4 regions of the Leptolyngbya sp. FACHB-671 genome follow, and region 4 is predicted to be linked to each of the others. Evidence: predicted binding sites of a transcription regulator. Region 4 holds the regulator's gene; each other region holds the start of a gene.
The links. The regulator NtcA, encoded in region 4, controls nitrogen genes in cyanobacteria. The targets are predictions, from matches to a motif close to TTTGTANNNNNNNNTACAAA.

Region 1 (3,333 bases), on a different contig from region 4:
CCTTGCCCCCTGAAGGGGTATATTTCAGCGCATTGTCGATCAGGTTATTCAACACCTCCCGCAGGGCTTTCGGGTCAGTTTGCACGGGGGGTAGGTTGGGCGGAATGACAGAACGTAACTCTAGCTGGCGGTCTTGGGCGATCGCCTCTGCCGCATCCAACAGCGGTTCCAAAACCTCACTCAGCAAATGCGGCGCTAGAGTTAGCGTAGTTCCAGTCAAGAAATTTGTTCCGGGCAGCAAAGGAACGGGCTTAGGGTCAGTCACGATATCATCCGCTGCTTGAGAATCATCGATTTGAGCTTGCCAGCTTGCAGGTGGTGCAGAGTCTACAGGCGGCAGCAGGTTTGCCTCACCCATATCAATGGCAGCATCAAATTGCTGCAACAACTCCTGGAGGCGATCGCTCTCGCGCACGATGCTAGTTGCCACACTGCGGTTTGCATCATTTGAAGCCAATCGACGCAGCAGCAGTTTGCCGAAGGTTCGGAGCGCTGTCAACGGATTGCGGAACTGGTGCAGCAAATCATCAAACACATCATGCTGCTGGGCTTGCAAGAGGCGCTGCTGGCGCAAATCCTGGTCGAGCCACTGCGATCGCTGATCGAGTACACAGGCGATCGCCAAAGTTCGAGCGACCTTTTCAATTTGAGCTTGCTCACTCACCGTCCAATCTGCCTCAGGTCGGGCAGTCACGAGCAAACCCATCACGACCCCTTCATGGATCAGCGGCAAAACAATCTGCTGCGGGTAAGACAGTTTTTCGGATGGACCACCCCCAGAAGTGTGACGATGAGAATGAGTACTCTGGTCAAATCTGCCCGTATCGGACGAGTTAATTTGCTTTAGAGTAGCTGAAGCTTCGGGCAATAGCAGCCGCAGGCTTGGACTGGTTCCAATCCGGGCTGACCAAAATGCAGGCATTTGCTCTTCTCGCCAAGTTTCTGCCTCTGGGTAGGTCACAATGGGAATCAGCTGAGCGTTTGCATCACCATCGGTTAACTCTTCTGTCAGATAAACTGCACTGAATGATGCGCCTAATCCCTGTGTCAGCAGCGCAATCTGGGCGCGGCACAGAGCAACAAATTCAGAGCTGGCAGGCATCAACATGCAGTCACACAGGTAGTCACAGGGCAATCATAGAGCAATCACACAACAGCCACGCAGCAGCCGGATAACCCATCACCTTGACAGCGTACAGTGGAAACAGGAGGGCTGCGAAGCAGTTCCCCCTTGGGTAATCGCTCTTATCACTCAATACAAAAATTATAAATTCCCCTTCTCAATTCCCACCCGATCCCGCTAATCTTAGCTCAGATCAACAGCGGGGATCATTACAGTACAAGGCTATAAGCATAACGCGAGAAACTTTTGTAGACATCTTAAGACTTTGTATCGAAAATTTAAGGGGAGTTGAAATCTTAAACTCAAGCCGATATACTTTCGACGGTTTTCGTATTTTGTAACTACGATTACACCTGTCAGTTAAGAGAGGAGGTAAGGGGGTTGGCAAGGAGACGCAAGCGTAAGAGTCGTCGTCGTCAAGAGGGGCGCAGAATCCTAGAGCTGGTGCCTCAGTACAGTATCGAAAGCGGCGAAGAGAAACCCGTCACGGCAGCTCGAAAGTTTATTCAAGCTGAAGGCATTTTGCCCCCAGCTTTGCTGCTCGTGAAGCGAAACGAACACACCACAGATCGGTACTTTTGGGCAGAGAAAGGGCTGTTTGGCGCTCAGTATGTTGAAGAAAATCATTTTCTGTTCCCTAGCTTAAGGGTGCCAGAAGATGACGAAGCTGAAATGCTACCGTTAGCTGCTGCTAGTCGCTAGTTTGCTTAGGCGCAATTGTTCCTGATGAGGTTGGTCTACCCTACACAAGCTTCTGTGAAACGCTGACCAAAATTCTCTAAGGGCGATCGCGAAAAGTGTAACGGTTCAGTGTTCAAGCTTCAGCACAGTCATAGCAAAAGACAGTCGTAGCAAAAGAACTCATCTTTATGCTGGCTGACTTAATTTCTTCAAGATTGTGAATTCACTAAACCCGGATTTCCTGAGTGAAAGCATCGCAAAGTTGTGTCTCCACTCAAGTTCTCCGGGTTTTATAGATTCACTTCCCCTACATATCGCTGTAGCCATAAGCAAAAAAGCGGGATCAATTGATCCCGCTTTTTTCTTAGCTTCGATAATTTAGAGTCAACTCAGAGATGCTTAAGCAACATTCACCTTCACAACTTTGTTCTTTTCCGCCTCAACTTTGGGCAAATTCAACGTGAGAATACCGTCTTTGTATTCGGCTTCTACTTTGTCGTTTTGCACTCTAGCAGGCAAGGGAACAACGCGACGGAACTTGCCGTAACGGAACTCAGAACGAGTCACACCTTTTTCTTCAGTGCGAGTTTCAGATCTGCGTTCGCCGCTAATAGAAACTGCTTCGGCAGTCACTTGAACATCCAAATCTTTTGCTTCTAGACCTGGAATTTCAACTTTTAGGTGAACTGCCTCAGGTGTTTCCTGAATTTCTGCGGCAGGAATGAATGAAACTCTTCCAGTCTCTCCATTTGCGGCGGGAGCAAGGGTGTCAAACAGGTGATTCATTTCCCGCTGCAAGCCTTCAATTTCTCTGAATGGTGCCCAATGAACCAGTGCCATAGTTGTTGTCTCCAATCTCAATTTCTTTTAGAAGTTCAAGAGTTTTTATCTCTTGGCTTCATCTGTTATTACTTTATCTAAAGCAATCAATAGAATGAGTTCGGTTTCCATGCCCAAGAAAAATCGCAATTTCCACACCTTCAAAAGCCTTGGTTCGGTTCTCACGCATAAAAAATCCTATTAACCGTAATGCACACTATTTGATTTGAGCGTGCTCAGAATCATTTGATTGGCTTAAGCCCCTTATTCCGTATTCCTTGACATAGAAATGGTGTAAGTTTCCAACGTAATGTTGTGTAAACGATTTGCGGATTAACTAATGAAGTAGTAGACAATATTCCTACATATATTTGTTGGCGTTGAGTGCTCGGCTATGCAAATTTTCCATCGTCCCCCCACTACTGAGGTAGAAACGCAAACGCGAATTCTACAGGCAGCGCAACGGTTATTTGCCCGTCGGGGCTACGATGGCACGACCACCCGCGATTTGGCACAGGCAGCCGGAGTTGCAGAGGGTACTTTGTTTCGCCATTTTGAGAACAAAAAAGCGATTTTGATTGAGGTTGCGACGCAGGGCTGGATAGAAATTCTGACCGATCTGTTGACCGAGTTGAGCGAAATGGGCAGCTACAAGGCGATCGCCCAAGTAATGCGGCGACGAATGCTCAACCTACATCAAAATGCTGACA
Region 2 (3,333 bases), on a different contig from region 4:
AGGGTGGGCGATCGCATCATCCAAAAAGTGAATGACTACGATCGCGAAGTATTCAACGGAGATTTAGGAGTGATTACGGCGATCGATCCAGAAGAACAAGAAGTGAGCGTGCAATTCGCAGAAAGGATCGTGAGTTATGACTACGCCGACTTGAACGAAATTACTTTAGCCTGGTCAGTCACCATTCACAAAAGCCAGGGAAGTGAGTATCCGGTGGTGATTCTGCCGCTCTATATGCAGCACTACTTGATGCTGAGCCGCAACCTGATTTACACCGGACTGACTCGTGCTAAAAAACTGGCAATTCTGGTGGGACCACAAAAGGCGATCGCCCTTGCCGTCCGGCAGGTCAAAGACCAGCAGCGATACACGCTTTTAGAGAAACGCCTGAGCGGACATCTGGACTTTTAGGAATAGATATCGACTAAATCTGCTTTAGCCGATATCCCAAGCCATGCACCGTCTCAATCAGGTCTTCAGGCGCGCCAGAGACTCTTAGCTTTTGGCGCAAACTTTTGATATGTGCCTTGACCGTGTCTTCTTCGGGTGGCTCCTGCAAAGACCAGATGTGCTCAATCACCGCGGCCCGACTGAGAACGCGGCGACCGTTGCGGATGAGCAATTCTAAAATGGAGAACTCTTTGGGGGTGAGCCGGAGGGGGCGATCGCCATACTGCACCTCATAGGTACTGGGGTTTAGCTGCAAACTGCCCCACTGCATTCCTGGAGAGGAACCAGAACTGCCGCGACGCAGGAGGGCACGAATTCGAGCCAACAGTTCTGGCAGGTCAAACGGTTTTACCACATAGTCGTCGGCTCCCGCATCCAGTCCAGCAATTTTGTCAGCGCTAGTGTCACGGGCGGTGATCATCATCAGCGGTTGGTGATAGCCTTGAGTTCGCAGACGTTGGCAGAGGCTCATGCCATCCAGCTTGGGCAACGTTACGTCCAGCAAAATCAGGTCATAGGGCAAGGTTGTCACCTGCTGCCAACCTTTTTCCCCATCCTTAGCAACATCTACAACATAGCGTTGGTCAGTCAGCGCCTCGGAGAGCGCTTCGCCTAACCTGGCATCATCTTCAACAAGCAAAATTCGCATACGCACAACCGACCCAGCGCTATCAGTAAGCAGTTCTTGGATCTCGTAAAATTTAGACTCCCTTGTGTCGTAGGTAGGCGTTGTGTTAAAGGATACATTTTAGAGTGAGAGTCAGAATTAGAGTACTACTTTTGGCATAACCAGGAATGAATTTTGTAGCATATGCTACAAAATTCATTCCTGAAAACCTGTTCACTAATGCCATCTACCGGAATTTAAGGAGCTTCCAAGCTCGGCCTTGCGTATTCATACGTAAAACTAAGAAATCTAAAGCATCTACTGTTCCCTTTGTCCGGTTTTGCGTCTTGATCACGTAGGTTCTAGCCCTGAGGAAACTCCTTAAGCACGGGTGTAGGAGCGAACTAGGAGATAAAGGTGAGAAAAAAGCAAGGTTTTCGGCTAGAGCGACCTGTAGATCAGATTCGTTCAGGCATCAGCTTGGTCACTGAAACAATTAGAGGACGCAGTCGCCGGTTTCGCAGGTTGAGATTGACCGCAGGTGTGACTGCGGCGATCGCTCTCTCTCTGTGGGCAATTGTAGGGGGCGTGTTTCCTTCTCCAGCAACGGCAACTGGTCAGACCTATGAGGTCTTGTCTACTCCTGAAAACGTGATTTGGGGAGAACTGTTTAAGCCAGACAGTGAGCCGATTTTGCGAGTGCAGTCGGGCGATCGCTTGGTTATGCAAACTGTTTCTCACGAAGGCATTTTGGCTGACCAGGGAGACACCATCGAATTTCTCACAGGTAGTGGTATTGCTGAATCAGATATTTTGCCTGACCAGTTGCAGATCAAGGCAGAGGTCGAGAAAACTGGCCCTGGCCCACACGTGATCACTGGTCCCATCTATGTAGAAGGGGCAGAACCGGGAGACGTACTGGAAATCAAGACCCTCAACATTGATTACCGCGTACCCTACGGTGTGATTTCTAACCGTCATGGCAGAGGTTCTCTCCCAGGGGAATATCCTGAGAATGGTGAACCGATCTACACCAAAGTCATTCCCATTGACCGCGAGAATGACATCGGCATCTTTAAGCCAACGAATGGACTGCCTAACTTAAACATTCCGCTGAAGCCATTCATGGGACTGATGGGCGTTGTTCCGGCTGATCCTGAAGATGCAGTCAATTCAGTTCCGCCTGGTTTATACGGCGGCAACGTAGATATTAAGCTTTTAGGAGTAGGCAGCAGCCTTTATTTACCCGTTCAAGTGCCCGGAGCGCTATTTTATTCTGGCGATCCTCATTGTGCTCAGGGTAATGGAGAGGTTGCGCTGACAGCGATCGAATGCTCTCTCACGCCTACCTTTGAGCTCATTGTTCATAAAGGTATGACGCTAGAAGCGCCAGTCGGTGAAACCGAAGATGCCTGGATTGCAGTTGGTCTTGACCAAGACTTGGATGAGGCAATGAAAAAGTCGGTGCGTGAGTATCTACGAATCACCAATGAGGAATATGGCTTGACTAAGCCAGACGCGCTTCTCTTTGGCAGTGCAGCAATCGACTTTGAGGTTTCTCAGGTTGTCGATATCGTCAAAGGAATTCACGGAGTGATTCCTAAGGAGCTATTTGCACCACTAACCCAAGGAAATTAGGGATTAGGGGTTGGGGGTTAGGAATTAGGGGGGATGCGTCGCCCCTAATTCGCCTGTAGATTATGGAACGATCGCTATCAGTCCACAAGACGCGATTTATCTCGTTTCTCCAAGAAGGCTAACCCCCAATCTCCAACCCTCAATTTCTAACAACCGCCTATGACCCTAGAAGCTGACTTTACTGTTCAACTCCGATCTGCGGCTGATCGGCTTTGGCAACTTTTAGAGAATTTTGGGCGATCGCAAGTCCTGGTAGTCGGCGATCTCACCCTGGATGAGTTTCTAACAGGACAAGTTGAGCGAGTTTCGCGGGAAGCTCCCGTGCTGATCCTGCGGCATGAGACGACGCGGCAGGTGCCGGGTGGGGGAGCCAACGCAGTTTACAATTTGGCGAAGCTAGGAGCGCAAGTCAAGGCTGTTGGGCTGGTCGGGAAGGATGACCAGGGAAATGCGCTAAGGCAAATTTTTGAAGCAGCAGGAATTGATACGCAAGGAATTTTGGTCGATCGGGATCGACCCACCGTGACCAAAACTCGCATCTCTGGTCATGCTCGCCAATCCGTAACCCAGCAGATCGTGCGAATCGATCGCAAATCAGATAGCTTGCCCGATCTCAGCCTGCAACTTCAGCTAGCAGA
Region 3 (3,333 bases), on a different contig from region 4:
CAGATTCAATCGGATGAACTGAATGGAAATGGGCTTGAGAACCCTGAGCCATCATCCACTCCACTCCAGGCTTCACAGAAGGAGGAACGGTCGTTCGGCTATAAGCGGCGATTGGCAAAGCTTGGCTTTGGGTTAGGACTGGCTGGGCTCGCCACCGCAGGTACAACGTTTGTCGCGATGCAGACGGATGCTTTTTTGCAGCCTGTTAGCCCTCCGATTGAAACGGTTGGTTCTCATGCGGGCGCTCCCGCTATGCCGATGATTCGCTCACTTGCGGCTCCAAACCTGCCTGCACCAGAAGAATGGGCAGCAAAAATGCAAAGCCGTGCCGATCGCTTGCTACAGAGTGGGCAGTTTCAACAAGCGCTAGAGGCATACAACGGACTACTTGCCCTTGAGCCAGCGAATGCTAAGGCGTACTGGGGACGTTGTCACAGCCTTACCTATTTGCAGCAACCTGCCGAAGCTGCTGTCGCCTGTGACGATGCCTTGGCGATCAACCCCAATTATGCTGAAGCGTACTGGAGTAAAGGACGAGCTTACCGAGAGCAGGGACGATCGCTCCAGTCGCTCAGGCTATTTGAACGGGCAACCCAACTAAAGCCAGACCTAGTTGGGGCGTGGGTTGATATGGGCATCACGTTACAAAGCTTTGGACGATCGGTGGAGGCAATTTCGGCGCTAGACCGAGCGATCGCCGTTGACCGCAATTCTGTAGAAGCTTGGGCTACTAGAGGGGAAGCGCTGTGGAACTTGGGTCGCTTTGACCAGGCGATCGCATCTCTCGATAAAGCTTTACAAATTCAGCCCGATCATCCACAAGCTGGCCCTTTACGTCAGCAAGCACGAGAACGATTGGGTTATTAATAGCCGTTAGTAATTAGTAGTAGTAATTAGTAGAAAGTAGTTACCTGTCTTTTTAGGCAGGTTGTTGGAGGCGATCGCTCTTAATCCACTCCGACACCCCTTCAATATTGCCTGTACTTACCAACAGAACTCTGCTTTTCGTTACTAACTATACAAGAATAAGTGAGTCAAGCTCTTAACCTGCAATCAACAGCCGAATTAGATTGCAGACAAGCGCAACGAAATGGATCTCGGATCAAGCATTTGTCTCAATCTCAGCAGATATTTGGACTCTTAACTCAGGTTAGTTAAGAGACTGTTGGACTTGACCCACTTTTCAGGAGACAACTATGCCTTCAGTTGAAATTCCCGCGCATCAAGCAGGTGACTTTTTTGTTGATTACGAAGAGAAAGTATTTCCCGATGTGCAGGCAGAACCGGGCGAAAAAGCTCTCGTAACATTCCACACTGTTGCATTTGAAGGATCGATTGGTCTGGTCAATCTACTGCAATCGCTGCGTCTGCTGCGTAAAGGGTTTGAGACTTCAATTTTGCTGTATGGGCCCGGAGTCACCCTGGGCGTTCAGCGAGGCTTCCCAAAAATTGGAGATGAAGCATTTCCTGGACACCAAAACTTCAACAATCAGCTCAGCAAGTTTATGGCTGAAGGGGGAAAGGTTTATGCGTGCCGCTTTGCCCTGCAAGCGCTGTATGGTCATGGTGAACCCTCTCTGATCGCCGGAATTCGTCCGATCAGCCCCCTGGATGTGTTGGACTTGGTGCTGATGCACCGCAAGGAGGGAGCTTTTATTTTAGACACCTGGACGCTGTAGGGAAGAGTTCTTGGTCATCGGTCATGAGTTATTCATCACTTGTCATTGCTTGTTTATCATTTGTGACTTGCCATTCTTCATTGGCTTCTACACTTGCAAATAACTAATGACAAGTGACCGATGACCCGACTTAACATCACTCACTATCTCCCCCGTTAAGGAAAATCTATGGATTACTCACGAACTGTTAGGGCGGCTGCGGTGCAGATTAGTCCGGTGCTGTTTAGCCGTGAGGGAACGGTTGAGAAAGTGTTAGAGGCGATCGCCCAAGCTGCTAAAGCAGGGGCAAATCTGGTTGTATTTCCAGAAACTTTTGTTCCCTACTATCCCTATTTCTCATTCATTCAACCCCCCGTGTTGATGGGTAAGGAACACATGCGGCTTTATGAGGAAGCTGTAGAGGTGCCGGGAGCCGTGACAGAGGCAGTGAGTCAGGCGGCTCGGACCGCCAACATCGTTGTAGTTTTAGGGGTAAATGAGCGGGAGAATGGTTCCATCTACAACGCTCAACTCATCTTTGATGCAGATGGAACACTTGTGTTGAAGCGGCGTAAAATTACGCCAACTTATCATGAGCGGATGGTATGGGGGCAAGGAGATGGGTCGGGGCTAAAAGTGGTGAATACTGCGGTGGGAATGGTTGGAGCTCTTGCCTGCTGGGAACATTACAATCCGCTTGCCCGCTATGCTTTGATGGCCCAACATGAACAAATTCACTGTGCTCAGTTTCCTGGCTCAATGGTTGGACAAATCTTTGCTGACCAGATGGAAGTCACCATTCGCCATCATGCTTTAGAGTCGGGCTGTTTTGTGGTGAATGCAACAGGTTGGCTCACACCTGAGCAGATTGCCCAAATCACGCCAGACGAAAAGATGCAGCGGGTGTTAACAGGTGGCTGCCACACTGCGATCATTAGTCCAGAAGGAACTCACCTTTGCCCCCCTGTGACAGAAGGGGAGGGGATGGCGATCGCCGATCTAGACTTCTCTCTTATCACTAAGCGTAAACGAATGATGGATTCGGTCGGTCACTATGCCCGTCCTGACTTACTTCAGCTTCGTCTCAATATCGATGCAAGACCGTTTATGAGCGCAGAGATGCACCATCAGGCAATCCCTGCTGAACAATTGCTGAATGGAGAAGCAGCTAACGAGCATGAACAAACAAAACTTGATTACAGAGTTACAGTCTCACGGTTTGCGATGGATTGACCCAGCCGTTGGTGCATCAGGGCGTAAGGGTGGTGCAGGGCCTTCAGACCATAAAGCAATAACTATTGATGACACGACGGTGATGGTACCCATTTTCACCGATGGAGCGGCTGAATCGCCCTATGCGATTGAAGTTGGGGATGCTCAAGTGCTGCCAATGCTGAAGCTAGACGGGGAGGCGATCGCCCCCATCTCATTTCCTACACAACCAAAGTTTTACAGTCTCACTACTGCTGACGGCATTCCTTATTGGAAGATTGCTTTGCTCCATTCTCATAATGTGCTGGCAACCACCGTACTGCAAACTTGTATGCGCTATGGCGATCGCGCCACAGCCTGCCAGTTTTGCGCCATTGGTCAATCTTTGGCAGCAGAACGCACGATCGCCCGTAAATCACCTCAACAGTTGGCAGAAGTGGCAGAAGCCGCTGTGCGCCTGGAT
Region 4 (3,333 bases):
CCCACTAAACCCAGTCCAACTACGGCTCCACCTGCTGCCATTGAGGCCATGCCAACACCGATCGCACTTCCACTAATGGCTACACCTACGCCTCCAATCGCTGCTGATGTTGCTGCACCTGCTGCTGCTCCAATTGCCGCAGCATTGGCAGAGGAAGCATCATTTTCAAGAAGCGATCGCAATGCTTCATAAAGGGCTGCACCCGTTAACGCACCAACGGCAGCAAGTGGAACGGCACCAAGACTGTAGCCTGTCCCACCTGCTAATATTCCAACCTTGCCAATAGAAGCACCTGTAACTGCTCCTCCAGCAGTTAGGGTAGTTCCCTCGTTCAGGTAAATTTTCTTGCAATCCCCTTCATTGGAGTTCCGATTAGCTCGAACTACTCGGCTAACACGATCGAATAACTGCCCCATAATGCTCTATGCCTCATCGTGTTTTTGCTGGCACCTGCCAACAACACTCCAAGACTAAGCGCAACTAACTTTGAACGTTTAGTGGAGATTACGCAAGTTCTTTTAATCTTCAGATTCTTTTCAGTCTGAAGCTCCACCCAATACAAGAAATTCAAGGTCTAACAAACTTTGTTAGCCTACATTCCCATGATGGCGTAGCCAGAATCAACGTAGAGAACCTGACCCGTAATGCCGCTGGAGAGGTCGCTTGCGAGGAAAGCAGCCGTATTGCCGACTTCGGTTTGGGTGACGGTGCGGCGTAGGGGGGCAATTTCTTCAACGTGGTGAATCATGTCTAGAATTCCACCAACGGCTGAAGAAGCCAGGGTGCGGATTGGGCCAGCAGAGATGGCATTTACGCGAATGTTTTGGGGTCCGAGTTCTGCGGCGAGATAGCGGACATTCATTTCCAGAGCTGCTTTGGCGATTCCCATAACGTTGTAGTTGGGAATGACGCGAACACCGCCCAGATAGGTCAACGTGATGATGCTGCCGCCTTCGGTCATAAGGGGGCTAGCGGCGCGGCTAAGCTGCACCAGTGAGTAGGCGCTAACGTCCATCGCCAGGTTGAATCCATCGCGGCTAGTTTTGCTGAAGCCGCCGGTCAGGTCATCTTTGTTGGCAAAGGCGAGGCAGTGAATCAAAATGTCGAGCTTGCCCCATTTCTCCCCAACGGTTTTAAAGGTCGACTCGATCTGCTCATCGTTCTGCACGTCGCAAGGCAAGAACAAGCTGGGTTGGAGCGGCTCTACCAGTTCTGCCACTTTCTTTTCATACCGTCCCTTTTCGTCGGGCAGAAAGGTCACGCCCAGGTTGGCTCCAGCTTGATGAAGCTGTTGGGCGATTCCCCAGGCGATCGAGCGGTTGTTGGCGATGCCTGTGACGAGAGCGTTTTTGCCAGTCAAGTTCAGCATGAGAATCTGTGAAAAATCTTTATTTAGGCGCAACTAGGAGAATACTGGAAAACTAGGATCTAAGGATAGAGGATTCGTTTTGGTGTGGTCGTTTCACTTTAGGGCGATCGCCTTGTATCGCAGATAACACAAGCCTTTCGAGTCCCTTCATCAAAGCTCAAACCTGGCTTAATTTTGAACAAGTTCAGCGCTACCGACGCAAAGTTATGTGGATTTACTGAGGGACTTTCGATACAGGTTGGCAGATTTTGTATCGTCGTGTACAAAAAACAGTCTCGCAGTTAAGTTTTAGTGTTCTAAAGTCAGAGATCTCTCACAGGAAGCAGGGGATCTATGCATGACCTGATTCAGTCTATACGACAGTGGGTAGGGCGAGGGTATGGTAGTGACGCAAGATAGACCACCGCTAGCGAATGTATTTCGGCAGCTGAGTGGCGGGGCTTTTCCGCCTGTGGTGGAGTCGTTTGATCGAAGTAAGACTATTTTCTTTCCGGGTGATCCCGCTGAGCGCGTCTATTTTTTGCTCAAAGGAGCCGTGAAGCTGTCCAGAGTCTACGAGGCTGGAGAGGAAATTACGGTTGCTCTGCTGCGAGAAAACAGCGTGTTTGGCGTATTGTCTCTAATCACGGGACATCGCTCTGATCGGTTTTACCACGCCGTTGCTTTTACACCTGTTGATTTGCTTTCGGTTCCAATTGAGCAGGTTGAGAAGGCGCTGAAAGATAACCCTGAGCTGTCGATGCTGATGCTCCAGGGACTTTCATCTCGGATTCTGCAAACCGAGATGATGATCGAAACGCTGGCACACCGAGATATGGGTTCTCGGCTGGTGAGTTTCCTGCTGATTCTTTGCCGCGACTTTGGCATGCCCAGCCCGGATGGGATCACGATTGACCTGAAGTTGTCGCATCAGGCGATCGCCGAGGCAATTGGTTCTACCCGCGTGACAGTAACTCGTCTGCTAGGTGACCTGCGGCAAGATAAGATGATATCTATCCACAAAAAGAAAATTACCGTTCATAATCCTGTTGCCCTTAGCCAGCAATTTACTTAAGTCAACGCATCGACTCGTTCACCTCGTTCAGAATGCAGTAGGCTGTATCTGGACTGTTTCTAACCAGCGATGACCGCTCAGTTAGTCCTGATTGCAGCAATTTTAGTACTGGGGGGGGTGATCGCCACGGTGGGCGATCGCCTTGGGATGCGGGTGGGTAAAGCTCGGCTGACCCTGTTTAACCTGCGCCCCCGACAGACTGCAACGATTGTTACCGTTCTCACAGGTAGCGTTATTTCTGCTTCTACTTTTGCGCTCCTGTTTGCCTTGAGTGAGCAGCTTCGTCGCGGTATTTTCGACTATGAAGAAATTCAAGAGAACTTAACTACTGCCCGCCAAGACCTGGAAGAGGTGAGCGAGGAAAAGCAGCAAATTGAGACTCAACGAGATCAGGCAATTGAGCAACAAATGGCTGCCCGGAGGCGACTGCGACAGATTAATCGGGATTTGGAAGCGGCGGTCGCTCGTCAAGCCGGAACCGCTGCTCAACTTAACCAGGCTCAAAACCAACTTAACCAAACTCAGCGCCAACTGGGTCAGATCCGTTCTAGTTTTGAGCAGGCCCGTGTTCAACTGGGTCGGGTCACACAGCAGGCAAATAGCCTCCGGTCAGAAATTCGGGAGCTTCAGGTTGGGCGGCAGCAGTTAATTCGACAGCGAGAAGAAGAATTAGCGCTGCGGGATCAGGCGATTGCCGAACGGGAAGAACTGCTGCGTCAACTCGAAGCCCAAAGAACATTCCTCGTTCGAGAGGTGCAATCTCTTGAGCGAGAGTTTCAAGGCTTACGCCAGGGCAACGTTGCTCTCCTGCGGAATCAAGCTCTTGTATCTCGTGCCTTTCGCATTGTTGATCCGGCTGTCGCGCCTCAGGTAATTTATCAACTATTGCTAGAGGCTAATCGAGTCGCAG

Region 1: H6F93_RS15305 (DUF3155 domain-containing protein) is a predicted target of NtcA. The motif match lies at 1,458-1,477, and genes of this name have one in related genera.
Region 2: H6F93_RS05930 (acetamidase/formamidase family protein) is a predicted target of NtcA. The motif match lies at 1,252-1,271, and genes of this name have one in related genera.
Region 3: H6F93_RS04595 (MSMEG_0572/Sll0783 family nitrogen starvation response protein) is a predicted target of NtcA. The motif match lies at 1,005-1,024, and genes of this name have one in related genera.

What each region holds. Positions count from the first base shown of each region.
Region 1 covers NZ_JACJOV010000113.1:40,705-44,037, forward strand. The annotation lists gene H6F93_RS15300 (GAF domain-containing sensor histidine kinase) at 1-1,102, opposite strand, end outside; gene H6F93_RS15305 (DUF3155 domain-containing protein) at 1,505-1,825, shown strand; gene H6F93_RS15310 (Hsp20/alpha crystallin family protein) at 2,204-2,644, opposite strand; gene H6F93_RS15315 (TetR/AcrR family transcriptional regulator) at 3,018-3,333, shown strand, end outside.
Region 2 covers NZ_JACJOV010000058.1:4,124-7,456, reverse strand. The annotation lists gene recD2 (SF1B family DNA helicase RecD2) at 1-411, shown strand, start outside; gene H6F93_RS05935 (response regulator transcription factor) at 425-1,099, opposite strand; gene H6F93_RS05930 (acetamidase/formamidase family protein) at 1,475-2,695, shown strand; gene H6F93_RS05925 (bifunctional heptose 7-phosphate kinase/heptose 1-phosphate adenyltransferase) at 2,855-3,333, shown strand, end outside.
Region 3 covers NZ_JACJOV010000051.1:86,727-90,059, forward strand. The annotation lists gene H6F93_RS04590 (serine/threonine-protein kinase) at 1-867, shown strand, start outside; gene H6F93_RS04595 (MSMEG_0572/Sll0783 family nitrogen starvation response protein) at 1,197-1,679, shown strand; gene H6F93_RS04600 (Nit6803 family nitrilase) at 1,848-2,891, shown strand; gene H6F93_RS04605 (MSMEG_0568 family radical SAM protein) at 2,836-3,333, shown strand, end outside.
Region 4 covers NZ_JACJOV010000056.1:83,409-86,741, forward strand. The annotation lists gene H6F93_RS33860 (PspA/IM30 family protein) at 1-416, opposite strand, end outside; gene fabI (enoyl-ACP reductase FabI) at 593-1,369, opposite strand; gene ntcA (global nitrogen regulator NtcA) at 1,749-2,423, shown strand; gene H6F93_RS05675 (DUF3084 family protein) at 2,493-3,333, shown strand, end outside.